Linked DNA regions of Thiocystis violascens DSM 198. The protein of the gene in region 2 interacts with the protein of the main gene of each other region in a pairwise test. Links are inferred from orthologs where the notes say so. Each region holds a gene or a part of one and is shown on either strand. Other genes may lie near its edges.

Evidence for each region.
Region 1: the proteins of uvrA (region 2) and uvrB interact in binary tests that used the Escherichia coli proteins (3 or more experiments, as listed by UniProt). The link is inferred for Thiocystis violascens DSM 198 from one-to-one orthologs.

What each region holds. Positions count from the first base shown.
Region 1 is NC_018012.1:2,869,909-2,878,290, reverse strand. Bases 3,357-6,325 are described here. They hold uvrB (excinuclease ABC subunit UvrB), read left to right. Parts: upstream 3,357-3,820; coding sequence 3,821-5,830; downstream 5,831-6,325. Other genes in these bases: THIVI_RS12685 (plasmid pRiA4b ORF-3 family protein), read right to left, coding at 5,868-6,325; THIVI_RS12695 (pyridoxal phosphate-dependent aminotransferase), read right to left, coding at 3,357-3,669. Also shown: THIVI_RS12715 (ABC transporter permease), read right to left, coding at 1-420; THIVI_RS12710 (ABC transporter ATP-binding protein), read right to left, coding at 417-1,352; THIVI_RS12705 (LEA/WHy family protein), read right to left, coding at 1,503-2,060; more of THIVI_RS12695, read right to left, coding at 2,485-3,356; more of THIVI_RS12685, read right to left, coding at 6,326-6,437; THIVI_RS12680 (glutaminyl-peptide cyclotransferase), read left to right, coding at 6,494-7,357; THIVI_RS12675 (D-sedoheptulose-7-phosphate isomerase), read right to left, coding at 7,333-7,968; THIVI_RS12670 (YkgJ family cysteine cluster protein), read right to left, coding at 8,088-8,382. UniProt on the Escherichia coli protein: The UvrABC repair system catalyzes the recognition and processing of DNA lesions. A damage recognition complex composed of 2 UvrA and 2 UvrB subunits scans DNA for abnormalities.
Region 2 is NC_018012.1:2,711,015-2,719,785, forward strand. What follows is about bases 3,115-6,472. They hold uvrA (excinuclease ABC subunit UvrA), read left to right. Parts: upstream 3,115-3,422; coding sequence 3,423-6,272; downstream 6,273-6,472. Other genes in these bases: THIVI_RS11975 (MFS transporter), read right to left, coding at 3,115-3,234; dndC (DNA phosphorothioation system sulfurtransferase DndC), read left to right, coding at 6,336-6,472. Outside these bases: THIVI_RS11955 (IS5 family transposase), read right to left, coding at 1-35; THIVI_RS11965 (hypothetical protein), read left to right, coding at 546-908; ssb (single-stranded DNA-binding protein), read right to left, coding at 1,299-1,811; more of THIVI_RS11975, read right to left, coding at 1,888-3,114; more of dndC, read left to right, coding at 6,473-7,685; DNA sulfur modification protein DndD, read left to right, coding at 7,682-8,771. UniProt on the Escherichia coli protein: The UvrABC repair system catalyzes the recognition and processing of DNA lesions. UvrA is an ATPase and a DNA-binding protein. A damage recognition complex composed of 2 UvrA and 2 UvrB subunits scans DNA for abnormalities.

The DNA.
Region 1 (8,382 bases), 160 kb from region 2 along the record:
CAGGTCGGTAAAGACCATCGCCACCAGCATGACCGCGCCGCCGACGACCAGCCCGCGCGCCACGCCGCCCGCCACGTAGCCGGCCAGGATCACCCAGTTGGGCGCCGGCGAGATCAGCAGTTCCTCGATATAGCGGGAAAATTTGCTGCTGTAGAACGAGGAGACGACGTTGGAATAGGAGTTGGTGATCACCCCCATCAGCACCAGCCCAGGGACGATGAAATCGAGGTAGGCGAAACCCTCCATGGGGCCGATGCGGTCACCGATCAGACGCCCGAAGATGACGAAATAGAGCGTGGTGGTGATCACCGACGGTAGAATGGTCTGCACCCAGATGCGCGTGAAACGCAGGATCTCCTTGGTCAGGATGGTCATGAAGGTGACCCAGTAGCGGCGCCAGTCGCTCATGAGACGAGTCATGCGCCGCCTCCCGCCTCGGCCGCGCGCTGGTCGACCATCTCCAGAAAGAGCCGTTCCAGCCGGTTTTGTTTGTTGCGCAGACTGATGACCTCGATGCCGTTACGCGAGAGCGCGTCGAACAGACCGTTGATGGTGTGGTCGCGATTCATTTCCACCTCCAGTGTGCAGTCGTCCAAGTGCTGGAGCACGAAGCCGCCGAGTTCGGGGAGTTCGGACACTCGCCCCTTGAGGTTCAACACGAAGGTTTCGGTATGCAGGGTGTTGAGCAGGTCGGCCACGCTGCTGCGCTCGGCGATCTCGCCCCGGTTGATGATGGCGATGTTGCGGCAGAGACTTTCGGCTTCCTCCAGATAATGCGTGGTGAGAATGATGGTTGTGCCCTCGGCGTTCAGCTCGCGCAGGAAGGACCACATCGAACGGCGAATCTCGATGTCGACCCCGGCGGTCGGCTCGTCCAGGATCAGCAGCCGGGGCCGGTGGACCAGTGCGCGCGCGATCATCAGCCGCCGTTTGAGTCCGCCGGAAAGCGTGCGCATCTCGCTGTCGCGCCGGTCCCAGAGATCGAGCTGGCGCAACGATCGCTCGGCCCGGACCTTGGCCTCGCGGCGCGGGATGCCATAGTAGCCGGCCTGATTCAACACCACCTCGAACACCGGCAGGAAGAGGTTGAAGTTGAACTCCTGGGGGACCAGACCGATGCAGGATTTCACGCCCTCGGGATCGCGGTCGAGATCGTGACCGAAGACGTTCACGCTGCCGGCGGTCTTGTTGACGAGCGAAGCGACGATCCCGATGAAGGTGGATTTGCCGGCGCCGTTGGGGCCTAGCAGCGCGAAGAAGTCGCCTTGCTCCACACCGAGGTCGATCCCCTTGAGGGCCTGAAAGCCGCTTTTATAGGTCTTGGTGAGTTGCTGGACTGCGAGTGCGGGCATGGGTTTCCGAGGGTCGAATGAATGGAGGTACTTGCCGGCCTGGACAGAGTAGGCGCCTCCTGCCTCAGGAGCGTGTGATCGACACCGGGTTGTATCTTCGGAGCGGTTGCGGCATCCCACCGCCGTTTTTGACCACGCCGTCAGGCAGAATCAGAACGAACGTCGCCCCCCAGCCATCAGTTCCCGCGCGTCGATCCTGCCCGAGTAACGATAGGGTAACGTGATTAAGCCGCCGGCCAGCGTCGCCGTCCCGGCGAGGGTCCAGTCCAGCGGACGCTCCTTGAGCGCCAGCGCGGGCAACTGCTGGAGCAGACCAAGCAGGCTGCCGATGACCTCGACATCGACGGTCGTCTCGCCGAAGGCCGGGATCTGTCGCTCCAGGGCGCCGCCGCCCTCGGCCACGTCGCGACCCTCCAACGCGAGCCGGTAGGTCATAGCCTTGATCGGCAGGGTGCGGTCGTTCGGATTCCTGACCGCCAGGGTCGCGACGAACACCTGCCGCGCGAGTCCCAGCTCTTTGGGCTGCAACCCGATCAGCGCCACCTCGGGCGCCTTCCAGGACTCGACGAGACTGGCGCAGCCGGGCAGCAGGCCGGTCATCAGGACGATGAGCGCGAACAAGCCCGCCTCGCCAAGGCCGCGACGCCGGGGCTCAGGTCGCGGCGACGCGCGCGCGGTCAGCGACGAAACGAGAAGAACAATCAACATGGAAGCACTCGATCCTGCCTTTTCGCCATGGGTTATGTCGCGTCGCTCGGCTACAATCTGCGTCGCGCCACCGCTCATGCCAAGGCGCTTAACTCTACCAGCAATCTGACGGCCCTGCTGTTCTTCCTGGCCGGCTAACAGATCGTCTGGACCCTCGCCGCCCCGATGGCGTGCAGCCAACTGATCGGCGTCTGGCTTGGCTCGCATCTGGTGCCGCGCCATGGCGCGGCTCTGGTGCATCCGGTGCTGGCGGCGGCGTCCATCGCGATCTCGGGCAAGCTGTTGTGGGATCGGTTTAGCGGGGGTCAAACGGCTCCCGCCGGAACTGGTTGGAATGAGGGAATGCCAGCGATCCAGGCATCCGATACCGTCTCATGCTTTCGCCACGTCACGAGATCGGTATCATCTTGCCCCTTGTCCCCGATCAGCCAGCCAGCTTGGCGATCCGCTCCAGCGCCTGTTCCAGATTGGCGCGACTGGTGGCGATGGAGATGCGCATATAGCCGTTGAGTCCGAACGCGGACCCTGGGACGATCGCGACGCCGGCCTGTTCGATCAGATATTCGGCCAGTTCCAGATCGTTGCCGACGCCGGGCAGCCGCTCGATCAGACCCTGAACCCTGGGGAAGACATAAAAGGTGCCGTCGGTCGGCAGACAGTCGATGCCGGGAATCTGGTTGAGACGTTCGACCACGAAGTCGTGGCGCTCATGGAACGCCGTGCGCATGACACCGATGCACTCCTGCGGTCCTTCCAGTGCGGCCTGGGCCGCGACCTGTGAGATCGAGGTCGGGTTGGAGGTGCTTTGCGACTGGACCTTCTTCATCGCCTTGATGATCTCGGCCGGGCCGCCCGCGTAGCCGATGCGCCAGCCGGTCATCGAATACGCCTTGGAGACGCCATTGAGCACCAGGGTGCGCGGGGCCAGGTCGGGGCAGACGTTCAGGATGTTGACGAAGGGAGTCGAACTCCAGCGGATATGTTCGTACATATCGTCGGTCGCGATCACGACCTTGGGATAATCGCGCAGTACCTCGCCGAGCGCCTCCAGCTCATCGCGGCGGTAGGCCATGCCAGTCGGGTTGGAGGGACTATTGATGACGAACAGCCGGCTCTTCTCGTTGAGCGCGCCCTTCAATTGGGCCGGCGTGATCTTGAACGACTGCTCGGCGCCGGCATGAATCAGCACCGGCGCGCCGCTGGCCAGCAGCACCATGTCCGGATAGGACACCCAATACGGCGCCGGAATCACCACCTCGTCGCCTGGATCGAGCAGCGCCTGGGCCAGATTGAAGAAGCTCTGCTTTCCGCCGCAGGAGACCAGAATCTGATCCTGCGCATACTCCAGACCATTTTCGCGCTTGAATTTGTCGATCACGGCCTGCTTGAGTTCGGTGGTGCCATCGACGGCGGTATATTTGGTGAATCCCGCCTGGATGGCCGCGATGGCGGCGGTCTTGATATGGTCGGGAGTGTCGAAATCGGGTTCGCCCGCGCCGAGTCCGATCACATCCTTCCCCGCCGCGCGCAGCGCCTTGGCGCGGGCGGTGATGGCGAGCGTGGCGGACGGCTTGACGGCCTGGACGCGGGCGGCGAGTTTAATGGTCATCGGCGGTGGTCTCTCAGGTTCCTACAGTGGCTGGATTCGCGTGTTGCGGCTGGCAATCATAGCGAAACACTGAAATCCGGGCACGCCGAATGATGGCGGCTCCACGCGCGCGGCCAGCGCATCATCTCATCGCGATTGACGAGGCTCCCGAATGTCACACAGCTCCTTCCAGCTCGTCGCCAAATTCGCCCCCGCCGGCGATCAGCCAGCCGCCATCCGCCAACTCGTGGCCGGGCTGAACGATGGCGAGGCGGGTATGACCCTGCTCGGCGTCACCGGGTCTGGCAAAACCTTCACCATCGCCAACGTGATCGAACGGATCCAGCGCCCGGCGCTGGTGCTGGCGCCCAACAAGACCCTAGCAGCCCAGCTCTATAGCGAGATGCGCGACTTTTTTCCGAACAACGCGGTGGAGTATTTCGTCTCCTATTACGACTACTATCAGCCGGAGGCCTATGTCCCCGCGACGGATACCTATATCGAGAAAGACGCCTCCATCAACGAACACATCGAACAGATGCGTCTGTCCGCCACCAAGGCGCTGCTGGAGCGCAAGGATGTCATCATCGTCGCCACCGTCTCGTCCATTTACGGTCTGGGCGATCCGGAGGCCTATCTCAAGATGGTCCTCATCCTCAAGCGCGGCGACCGGATCGACCAGCGCGCCATCCTGCGCCGTCTGGCGGATTTGCAATACAAACGCAACGAGGTCGAACTCGCGCGCGGCACCTACCGGGTGCGCGGCGATGTCATCGACATCCATCCGGCCGAATCCGACGAGGAGGCGATCCGCATCGAGCTGTTCGACGAGGAGATCGAGGCGCTGTCGCTGTTCGATCCGCTGACCGGCGAGGTTCGGCGCAAGGTCACGCGCTACACGGTCTTTCCCAAGACCCATTATGCGACGCCGCGCGCGACCATCCTAAACGCCGTCGAGCAGATCAAGCCCGAGCTGAAACAGCGGCTCGACTGGCTGCGCGACAATCAGAAGCTGGTCGAGGCCCAGCGTCTGGAGCAGCGCACGCTCTACGATCTGGAGATGATGCTGGAGGTCGGCTATTGCTCCGGCATCGAGAACTACAGCCGCTATCTGTCCGGTCGCGGACCCGGCGAGGCGCCGCCGACGCTCTACGATTATCTGCCGCCCGACGCCATCGTCGTGATCGACGAGAGCCATGTCACCATCCCGCAGCTCGGCGGCATGTACCGGGGCGACCGCTCGCGCAAGGAAAATCTGGTGGAGTACGGCTTTCGGCTGCCCTCGGCGCTCGACAACCGACCGCTCAAGTTCGAGGAATTTCAGGCCCGCCAGCCCCAGACCATCTATGTCTCGGCCACGCCGCGTCAGTACGAAATCGACCACTCGGGCGCGGTGGTCGAACAGGTGGTGCGGCCCACCGGCCTGGTCGATCCAGAACTGGAAGTCCGCCCGGCGCTGAACCAGGTCGACGATCTGCTCTCCGAGATCGGCCCGCGCGTGGCCGTCGACGAGCGGGTGCTGGTCACCACCCTGACCAAGCGCATGGCCGAGGATCTGACCGATTATCTGAACGATCACGGCGTCAAGGTCCGCTATCTGCATTCGGACATCGAGACCGTGGAGCGGGTCGAGATCATCCGCGACCTGCGCCTGGGCGAATTCGACGTGCTGGTCGGGATCAATCTGTTGCGCGAGGGGCTGGACATGCCCGAGGTCTCACTGGTCGCTATCCTGGATGCCGACAAGGAAGGCTTTCTGCGCTCGGCTGACTCGCTGATCCAGACCATCGGTCGCGCCGCGCGCAATGCCCACGGCAAGGCGATCCTCTATGCCGACAAAATCACCGGCTCGATGCAGCGCGCCATCGAGGAAACCGATCGCCGGCGCGCCAAACAGGTCGCGTCCAATCTCGCCAGCGGCGTGACGCCGCAGACCATCCGCAAGGCGGTCGCCGACATTCTGGAAAGCGCCACGCCCGGTGCGCCGATGAAGGCGCGCGCTTTCGCCAAAGTGGCCGAGCAGGTCGCCGAATACGCCAGACTGACCCCGGCGCAGATGGCCAAGCGGCTCAAGTCGCTGGAAAAGGAGATGTATCAGCACGCAAAGAATCTGGAATTCGAGCAGGCCGCCGCGATCCGGGACCAGATTCGTGAGTTGCAGCAGGCGGGGATTGCCGCCTGATGTCGATGGCGGCTTGCTGACATGCTGACTGCTCTTTCTAGGTTTGTCGGCAATATTCCAACAGCGGCGCATTGATTTCGTCGAGATCGAAGGCGTCGGGATCGAAGTCGCCGCCAATCCAGTCCTTGTAATCCTCGTGTTCCGGGTGCTGCGGATCGCGCAATGCTTCCAGGAAACCGTAGTAACCCCAGATCCCGCCAACGTCCTCCGGCGGGCAGGCGCCTTTGCCTTTGATACATCGCGGCAGAATGGCGTCGGGGTCGAAGGGCAGAATATTCTCCAGCGTGACTTTGTGCTCCCAACTATCCCCGAAATCGTATTCGTAAATCAGCGAATCCTTCTCTTTTTTCAGGAGTTGGTTGAGCTTGTAGCGACTCTCGTTCAGGGTTTCCGAGAAATGATCGTCCGGATCCGGGGTGCCGTAGTAATTCCCGCCCGTGACGAATTGATGCAGATGCGAATCCTCCCAGCCCATGACGATTTGCAGCACGGTATGAAACACCGGCAGCGGCACGGTATCGACGATCAGCAGACGCCGCCAGATCGGCGGCTTCGCGCCGCTGAGACCGATCTTGAGTTGATAGATTTTTCGGGGATCTTTTGCCATGGTTCGAGACCTCGCAGGTGCATTTCCCATCGCCGAGTTTGGCTGATCGAGATTGTATGAGAAGACAACCTGAAACGATTCATCGAGATTCCCGCAAAGACCGCTCCTGGATCGCATCCACGGCCAAATTCCCTCGGCTTCGCGCGGCACAAATTTCGATGCTGCTGGCGTTGTTCAGCTCCTTCCCGGACAGCGGTTGCGCCGGCGGTCCGCCAGCCACCACGGCCCCGGTCTTCGGCTACCGCGTCGTGGCGAGCTTTCCGCATGACCCCGCCGCCTTTACCCAGGGGCTGGTCGTGGTCGATGGTCAACTCTTCGAGGGGACCGGAAACTATGGGGCATCGACGCTACGCCGGGTGGATCTTGCCACCGGCCGCGTCGAGCGGGAAACCCGGCTGGCGCCCGAGTTGTTCGGAGAGGGGATCGCCCAATGGCACGGGTGGCTCGTTCAACTGACCTGGCGCGAAGGACTTGGTCTCATCCGCGACCGGGACAGCCTGGAGACCCGCGAAACCTTCCGGTACCAAGGCGAGGGCTGGGGCCTAACGCAGGACGGGCGCCACTGGATCATGAGCGACGGCACGGCCGAACTGCGCTTTCTGGATCCCGAATCTCGGCGTGTCGTGCGCCGACTGACCGTGCGCGATGGCGCGCGCTCCATCCGCTTTCTGAACGAACTGGAATATATCGCGGGCGAGGTCTGGGCCAATGTCTGGCACCAGGACTATCTGGTGCGGATCGATCCGGACAGCGGCGCGGTGACAGGCTATCTCGATCTAAGCGGGCTCTACCCGGAGTCCGAGCGACCGAGCCGCGAAGCGGTGCTAAACGGCATCGCCCATGATGCGGCGACCGATCGCCTGTACGTCACGGGCAAATACTGGCCGCGGCTGTATCAGATCGAGGTCGTACCCAGATAAGGTGAGGAGACGCCGCTGTCGGCGGTCAACGACTCGACGATCTCGCACAGGAAGTGCCCAAGGACGAGATGCAGTTCCTGGATTCTGGGCGTCTCCCGCGAGGGAACCGCAAGCACGATCTCGGCGGCGGCGGGCAGGTCCGGGTGACGCGCGCCGGTGAGCAGCACGGTCAGGACACCGCGCGCGGCGGCAGTCTCCAGGGCGCGCACGATATTGGGCGAACGGCCGCTGGTGGACAGCGCCCAGAGCACATCGCCGGGACGCGCCAGGGCGGCGAGTTGTCGCGAAAAAATCTCGTCGAACGAAAAATCGTTGGCGACGGCGGTGACTGCGCTGGTGTCGAATCCGAGTGCGATGGCCGGGAGCGGGCGGCGGGTCTTGTCGAGGAAGGGGCCGATCAGCTCGCCGCTCAGATGGGTGGCTTCCCCGGCGCTGCCGCCGTTGCCGCAGATGAAGAGCGTGCCGCCCCGGTTGATGGACTCGGCGGTGCGGGTCGCGGCCTGGAGGGTCGCGGCCAGCAGTTCGTCGTCGGCCTGCACGGCCGCCAGCAGCGTGGCCGTCGCGTCGAGTCGTGCCGCGAACCGTGCGCGCGGATCGGTAGGTTCATTCATGGGGCGTCCATCGTCGCGAGTCAAAAAGGAAAAAGACGTCAACCGCGTCTCGCCGCTCGCCCCTTGGCGAGCGCGTGATTGGGGGCGCTCGAAACGGCGGAGGTCACGCGGAACGCGCGTTACTCGGCACAGACGCCATCGCCGCCCTCGGCATATTTCCGATCTTCCGCCGCCAGACGCCGCTCGATTTCAGCTTGTTTGCGCGCGTCCCAGACCTCCCGGCGCTGGGCCACGCGCTGGTCCCAGGCGTCCGCGACCTCCTGGACCGTGCGCTCGCCGAACAGAACCTGACGCAAAAACCGGAAGGCGAAGGCCAGCAGGGCTTCGTCGTCCTGCTCCACCTCGGCATAAAAGCCATCGGGAAGCGCGTAGGTCTTGCGAAAATTCTCGCTCAGGACGAAACGGCGGAAGGTA
Region 2 (8,771 bases):
TCGTGAATCTTGGGGGGACGACCAGCTTTCGACATCAGCGCACACCAGCTCAGTTGTAGACTGGTATACAAATAGCAGCTCAATTATTTTTGTCTACACCCTCTTAACGAATTGATAAGAATAAACTTGCTGTCGGTTTTCGCAGGTCATTGACTCATCCGGCCGACAAGCTTATTATTCTCAGCCCTACTTGGCTACGTAGCTCAGCTGGTTAGAGCATCGCACTCATAATGCGAGGGTCGGTGGTTCGAGTCCACCTGTAGCCACCAAAATTTCAACGACTTACGAGCGCAAGGATCGCGCTAGTTCGCCTCAAATTGCCTAAATCGCGGCCTGTAGTGGTACCTGGATTGGCACCTAAAAGAAAAGCGCGCTCTAGGCGGCTCCAGGCTTCCCGCTGCATCGGTGGTACCTGACTGGTACTTACCCACAAAAAATCCGCCTTGAAGTCCGAATGTCGCGCAAACGCAACGGTTGATAGACCGCGGTCGCGTTGCGACTATTCTCAGGAATAGACGCCCCACATCGCCAAGTTAGAGGCAATCATGACGACGATCCGCCCCACGGAGTTGAAGGTTCGTTGCTACGCTGAACGCGAAGCGCCTCGGTTATGGGTTGCTATCTGCTTGGATTTTGATCTTGCCGCGCAAGGCGAGACGCTTGAAAAAGCGCGACGCGTGCTGGACGCCATGATTAACGACTATGTGGAAGACACTTGGGATGGCGAAGACCAGCCCTATGCGGACGCACTCATGAGCCGTCGCGCTCCACTTCGCTATTGGTTGCGCTTCTACTGGTTCACATGGATGCGGCGCCTGAATCGGAAGCATACCCATAGCGCGCACTACCCGTTCAACGAACGGCTACCGCTGTCCCTTGCTCATTGCGCGGGCACTATCCGCCGCTGACGTGCGTTGAGGTTAAGCGCATCCTCCGCAATCTTGGATTTGAAGCACGGCCTGGACGCGGCGGTTCTCATGAGCAGTGGGTAAAAAACGAAAACGGGAAGCGGTATAAAGTCACGGTGGATTGCCCAAAGGCTCCGTTCTCCCAAACGCTAATCGAGTCAATGTCCAGCAAGCGGACATTTCAAAGAAGGCATTTTATGCCGCGCAGAAGAGATAGGCCCACTTCCGCTCCATATCCATCCGTCCCCCACGCAGGAACGCTTCAGCCTCGTACAAGGCGCACGCATCCTTAGCCGCGTTTATATCTGTACCCGGCGCGCTCACTAACGAAACGTGTTAGATTCGCAAACACCCCCTGTCGAACAACGCCTAAATCACGTCTCGGGTATTTTAAAAAGGAATGTCGTCGTCGAAAGGCACGGAGGATGCGCCGCCCTGGCTTCCGGATGCAGAACCGCTCGACGGTGCAGGTGCTGGCGAGGCAGCCCGAGAGCGGCTGCTACCGCCAAGGGATTGATACGAAGGATCGTCGTCGAAGGGGACCGACGAGCCACCCCCTTGACGGCTGTCCAGCATCTGCATGGTTCCATTGATGTCGACGACGACCTCGGTCGTATAGCGGTCCTGCCCGTCCTGTCCCTGCCATTTACGGGTGCGCAGCTTGCCCTCGACATAGACCTTCGAGCCCTTGTGCAGGTACTGCTTGACGATCTCCGCGATCTTGCCGAAGAAGACCACGTTGTGCCATTCGGTCCGCTCCTGTTTTTCGCCGGTATTGCGATCCTTCCAGGACTCGCTGGTCGCGATGCGGATATTGGCCACCGCATCGCCGCTCGGCATGTAACGCACCTCGGGATCGGCCCCGAGATTCCCGATCAGAATCACCTTATTCACGCCTGCCATGTCTGTCTCCCGCTCACGCGACGCGCAAGCGCTGGTTGTCTCGTCAAAAAGAGGGGATCCGTGCCCGAATGGATCGTCAGGCACCGACCGAAAACGTCTGCAATCTTGCCCAATCGAGCGTGCGCCTGTCCACTTTGAGATAGGCGACGCCCTCGTCGATCGCGATCACCGCCTCCCGGACGCCGGGCACCTCCAGCAGACGCCGCTCCAGAGCCAGGATGTCGCCCGCCGTCGGCAGTTCCAGCGCGAGCACATGACGGGTCAGATTCTCCGGCATCGCCATGGTTGCCAGCAGTGCGATCCAGAGCAGCGAGATCAGCGCCCCGAGCAGATAGACGGCATCGGCGCCGAAGCTCCCGTGCGCCCAGCCGCCCAGCAGACCGCCGAGAAAGGCGCCGAGAAACTGGGCGCTGGAAAAGACCCCCATCGCCGTTCCCCGAGCCCCGGCGCGCGCCACTTTCGAGACCAGCGAGGGCAGGATCGCCTCCATGAGATTGAAGACGGCGAACACCAGGATCAACAGCCCGGCCAGCGCCCAGAGCGATTGATGGAAGGCACGGAACCCCAGCAGCGACAGCCCCAGAACCATCACCGCTCCCAGCAGCACCGGGCGGATCTGGCCGAACCGCTCCGCGAGCACGATGAAGGGCACCATGGCGAGGATCGCGAGCAGCACCGCCGGCAGGTAGAGCATCCAGTGATTCAACGGGTCTAGTCCAGCCCCTTCGATCGAGAGCGGCAGCACCACGAAGAGGCTGATCATGGTCAGGTGCAGCAGGAAGATCGCGGCATCGAGCCGTAGCAGGGTCGGATTCGCGAGGACGCCAGACAGTTGATCCAGCACCGGTTGCGCGTCGCGATGGACCATCGAGCGCTCCGGGTCCGGCACCACGCGGGCCAGCACCAGCATGCCGGCCACGGCCAGCAGCGCCGTCAGCCAGAAGACGCCCGCGATCCCGAACCAGCGCGCCAGCGGCGGCCCGATGACCAATGCCGCGGCGAAGGAGAAGGCGACGCTGGTGCCGATGATGGCCATGCCCCTGGTGCGCACCTCGTCGCGGGTCAGGTCGGCGGTCAGCGCGGTGGTCACGGCGGCGATGGCGCCGGCGCCCTGAATCGCCCGACCCAGGATGACCCAGACGATATGGTCGGCCAGCGCGGCGACGACGCTCCCCAGCAGGAAGACCGTCAGACCGGCATAAATCACCGGTTTGCGCCCGATGCGATCGGACAGCAGACCGAGCGGGATCTGAAACACCGCCTGCGTCAGGCCATAGGTGCCGATCGCCAGACCGATCAGCAGCGGCGTCGCGCCGGGCAGGTCATGGGCATAGAGCGCGAAAACCGGCAACAGCATGAAAAGACCCAGCATGCGGGTCGAAAAGATGGCGGCCAGCCCGATGGTCGCGCGGCGCTCGGTCACGGAGAACGGAACCTTCGGAGGGGTGAAGTTCGGTCGATCTGCTGGGGTCACGGTCGACAGCCTTTGCGTCCGGGGGGCGAAGCTCCGCATAATAACAGCTTGGCCTGACCGAGAGCAGGCGCCAAATCCTCGGGCGATGCCAACTGCCAACGCCACCCTGTCCATCGCTCAAGCGAACTCCATCCCCCATGCACACCATCCGCATTCGCGGCGCTCGCACGCACAATCTGAAGAGCGTCGACCTCGACCTGCCGCGCGATCGGCTGATCGTCTTCACCGGCCTGTCCGGTTCGGGCAAATCCTCGCTCGCCTTCGATACCATCTATGCCGAGGGTCAGCGGCGCTATGTGGAATCGCTCTCGTCCTATGCCCGGCAGTTTCTGTCGGTCATGGAAAAGCCGGACTTGGACCATATCGAGGGACTGTCGCCGGCGATTTCCATCGAGCAGAAAACCACCTCGCACAACCCGCGCTCGACGGTCGGCACCATCACCGAGATCCATGACTATCTGCGCTTGCTGTTCGCCCGCGTCGGCCAGCCCCGTTGCCCGTCCCACGACGAACCTCTGGAGGCCCAGACCGTCAGCCAGATGGTCGATCAGGTGCTGAATCTCCCCGAGGGCGACAAGCTGATGCTGCTCGCCCCGGTGGTCTCGGCGCGCAAGGGCGAGTATCAGCGACTGCTTTCCGAGTTGCATGCACAGGGCTTCGTGCGCGCCCGCATCGATGGCGCGCTCTGCGAACTGGACGCCCCGCCCGAGCTGGATCTCAAGAAGAAGCACGACATCGAGGTCGTGATCGACCGCTTCCGGGTCCGCGCCGATCTGGCGTTGCGTCTGGCCGAATCCTTCGAGACCACGCTCAATCTCTCCGGCGGACTCGCCCGGATCGGCTGGATCGACGAACCGGAGCGCCCCGAGCTGACCTTTTCGGCCAAGTTCGCCTGCCCGGTCTGCGGCCATAGCATCCCGGAGCTGGAGCCGCGCATCTTTTCCTTCAACAATCCGGCCGGCGCCTGTCCCACCTGCGACGGGCTGGGTGTCGAACAGTTTTTCGACCCGGCCAAGGTGGTCGTGCATCCTGAACTCAGTCTCGCCGGCGGCGCCGTGCGCGGCTGGGATCGGCGCAACGCCTTTTATTTCCAGATGCTTCGCGCGCTGGGCGAGCATTACGGATTCGACGCCGAGACGCCCTGGCTGGAACTCAGCGAGCAGGTCCGCTCGGTCATCCTCTACGGCAGCGGCAAGGAGAAGCTCAAGCTCAAACTGCCGCACGAAAAAGGCAGCGCCAAGGCGCAGCCCTTCGAGGGCATCGTCCGCAACATGGAGCGCCGCTACCGCGAGACCGAATCCAACACGGTGCGCGAGGAACTGGCGCGCTATCTCTCGCACCAGCCCTGCCCCGCCTGTCAGGGCTCGCGGCTGAACGAATCCGCTCGTCATGTCTTCCTCGGCGACTCCTTCGGCTCCGCTCGGGATCGGCACAACCTGCCCGCCGTGTCGCGGATGCCGGTCGGCGAGTCGCTGCGCTTCTTCGAGACCCTGGAACTCCCCGGCCAGCGCGGCGAGATCGGCGCCAAGGTCATCAAGGAGGTCGCCACCCGGTTGCGGTTTCTGGTCGATGTCGGGCTCAACTATCTGACCCTGGAGCGCAGCGCCGAGACCCTGTCCGGCGGCGAGGCCCAGCGTATCCGGCTCGCCAGCCAGATCGGCGCCGGGCTGGTCGGGGTCATGTATATCCTCGACGAGCCGTCCATCGGACTACATCAGCGCGACAATGCCCGATTGCTCAAGACCCTGACCCATCTGCGCGACCTCGGCAACACCGTGATCGTGGTCGAGCACGACGAGGAGGCGATCCGCGCCGCCGATCTGGTGGTGGACATCGGCCCCGGCGCCGGCGTGCATGGCGGCGAAATCGTCGCCCAGGGAACCGCCGGGGAGATCGCCGCCGAACCCCGCTCGCTGACCGGGCGCTATCTGTCGGGCGAGCTGCGCATCGCCATCCCGACCCAGCGCACGCCCAACGATCCCGCGCGCCAGTTGCGCATCCTGGGCGCCAGCGGCAACAACCTGCGCGGGGTCGACGTGTCCATCCCGGTCGGCACCTTCTGCTGCATCACCGGCGTCTCCGGCTCCGGCAAATCGACCCTGATCAACGACACGCTCCACCCCTTCGCCGCCCGTCATCTCAATGGGTCCAGTCTCCAGCCCGCGCCGCATCTCGCCATCGAGGGCATGGAACAGTTCGACAAGGTGGTCGACATCGATCAGAGCCCCATCGGTCGCACCCCGCGCTCCAATCCGGCGACCTACACGGGGCTATTCAACCTGGTGCGCGATCTGTTCGCGGCGGTCCCCGAGGCGCGTTCGCGCGGTTACGGGCCGGGGCGGTTCAGCTTCAACGTCAAGGGCGGACGCTGCGAGGCGTGCAAGGGGGACGGGCTCATCCGGGTCGAGATGCATTTTCTGCCCGACATCTATGTCCAGTGCGACACCTGCCGGGGTCGGCGCTACAACCGCGAGACTCTGGAAATCCGCTACAAGGGCAAAACCATCGACGAAGTGCTCAACCTCACCGTCGAGGACGCGCTGGCGTTCTTCGCCCCCGTCCCGGTCATCCACCGCAAGCTCCAGACCTTGATGGATGTCGGTCTGTCCTATGTGCGGCTCGGTCAGAGCGCCACCACGCTCTCCGGCGGCGAGGCGCAGCGGGTCAAACTCAGCCGCGAACTGAGCAAACGCGACACCGGGCGCACGCTCTATATCCTGGACGAGCCGACCACCGGACTGCATTTCCACGATGTCAAGCATCTGCTCGACGTGCTGCACCGCTTCCGCGATCAGGGCAATACCGTGGTCGTGATCGAGCACAACCTGGATGTCATCAAGACGGCGGATTGGATCATCGATCTGGGGCCGGAAGGCGGCGACCAGGGCGGCGAGATCGTCGCCGTCGGTACACCCGAACAGATCGCCACCACTGAACGTTCGCATACTGGACGGTTTCTGGGGCCGTTGTTGGAACGGGGATGGTGAAGATCCTGTCCAAACGCCACCTTTCACGACTCAACCCCGCAAGGAGCCTTCAGGTTCAACACGATGACCACACCAAGTAACCCAATATTTCGCCCTGACAGCGAACCAGGCCACCTTGCCGACACCCGCAACCTTTTACGCAACGAGTATGCGGCTGATCGCCGGCCTTGGGTCGTCGCATACTCCGGCGGCAAGGATTCAACCCTGGTGTTGCAGTTGGTTTATGATCTCCTCTTGGAATTGGGTTCCTCCGCCGATAAACCGATCTTTGTGGTTGCCTCGGACACGCGCGTGGAAGCGCCGAACGTAGAAGAATATCTGGCTGATCGTTTATCGAGGCTATCGAGTCACGCCCGCGCCAATGGTCTGCCCGTCCATGTGCATCGGGTTCAACCGACTCCAGAACAAAGTTTCTGGGGTAACCTGATTGGCAAGGGCTATCCTTCACCGACACGCTGGTTCCGTTGGTGTACGGCGAAGATGAAGATCAAGCCATCCAAGGCGGTGATCGACGGCATCGTGCGGGAACACGGCGGAGTCGTTCTACTCTTGGGAACCCGCCTAGACGAAAGCGCAAGCCGTGCGCAGCGGATGGAGGGGCGCGCCACCAATAGCCGGGGGCTCAATCCCCACGGCGAAATCCCGGACGCGCTCGTGATGACACCGATTGCCGACTGGACGACGGATCAGGTCTGGGAATACCTGTTCACGCACAACCCGCCGCCGTGGGGCGGAACCCACGACTTCATGCTCGACCTCTACCGGCAGGCGAGCGGCGGCGAATGCCCTGTCGTCTTGGATCTCAACACGCCATCCTGCGGGGGGAGTCGGTTCGGTTGCTGGACCTGCACCGTCGTCAAGGAGGACAAGTCCATGCGCGGATTCATCGAATCAGGCGCCGCCTGGATGCGACCCCTCAATGAATTCCGGGACTGGCTTAAAGCGATTCGCGAAGAGACGAGCATGCGGGACGGAGTCCGCCGCAACGACTCCATCGGACCTGGCCCTTTTAATTCGGAGGCGCGTAAAACGATTCTGCGCCGGCTCTTGGAGTTGGAGAAGACTGTAGGCCGCCGACTGATCGAGGATGCTGAGATTGCTTATATTCAGAAACAATGGAGCGACAAGTTCGATGTCACGGATAGCGCGTTGGCAATCGCCAGAGAGTTCGGAAGGGAGGTTGGTGCCTTGAAAATCAAACCTGAAGACAGTTTCAGCGATCTTGCCCTGATCGAGGAGCTAGCCCCTCGCTTCGAGGTCCAGAGTATTTGGGCAACGGATCTCTATCACTTGGTGACCGAGCGTTACCCATCCTTGGATAGCCCGCGCAGCCATCAACAGCTTTTAGACGATGTGATTAAGGTTGTCGAAAACGCCGTACGTCAAGCCGACCGGACCGAGCCGGCCGCATGATCTTCGAAAGCATTCAACTCACAAACCTGTTCTCCTATTACGGGAATCAGGAGATCCAACTCGGCAGTCCCGAGCCAGGCCGTAATGTCTGCTTGATCATGGGACGCAACGGCTTCGGCAAGACTAGTCTCCTCAATAGCCTCAAGCTCTTATTTACCGGCGTTAGTTACGAACCCTTGCGCCGCGCGGTGCAGCGCACGCGCATGCCAACGGTCAAGCAATACGTCGAAGGTGCCGGCAACGATTGGTGGGGCATTATGAACCGACGGGCGCGCAATGAGGGCCAAACCCGTTGCGCTATTCGAGTGGTCTGGAGCGAGGACATTGGCCGCGTCACCATCGAGCGTTCCTGGCGCATCGAAAATGGAGCCTGGGACAACGAGGAGTCCCTGACCGTCGCGACCGCGACCGAGACATTCAAGGACGATGAGGCGCAGGAATTCCTTGATCGTCGTCTACCCCAAGATTACGTGTATTTCTTTCTATTCGACGGCGAACAGATTCAAGAGTTGGCCGAGTCAAAAAGGGATTCGCAACAACGTCAGATGGAGCGTCTCCTTGGAATCGGCGCAATCGATGCCCTGCGTGGGAGCTTGAACCAAGCCATCGGTCGTTGGGAGCGCGACGAGCTTGAACCCCAGGCAAGGGCCGACCTAGAGCGTCTGGAAGGTGATATCAGGGGGACCGAGGCTGATCTCGATTTGCTGGATCGGACCCAGGCGAGCCTGGATCAAGAGATCGAGAACGATACGGACGCCCTGCGACGAAACCGCCGTCGTATCGAGGGCTTAAGCGCCTTCGTTCATCGTCACGACGAAGCTCAGCTAAAAGATGATCGAGCGCGCATACAGGCACAGCGGATTGATTCTCTGGATCGTCTCTCGGCTCAGCTCCCACGGGATGTCGTCCTGCTAACCAATCCCTCCCTGGTCACACGGGCGTTGGAACGGCTCGACCAAGTCCTCGGCAGCGACGCCAATGCCCGTTCACGCGTTTTGGATGTCTTGCTGGATACGCTTCCAGCACGCTTGTTCGACCAGCCAGCATTTCCCGATCCGGACATGCGTGACAGTCAGCGAGCCTACT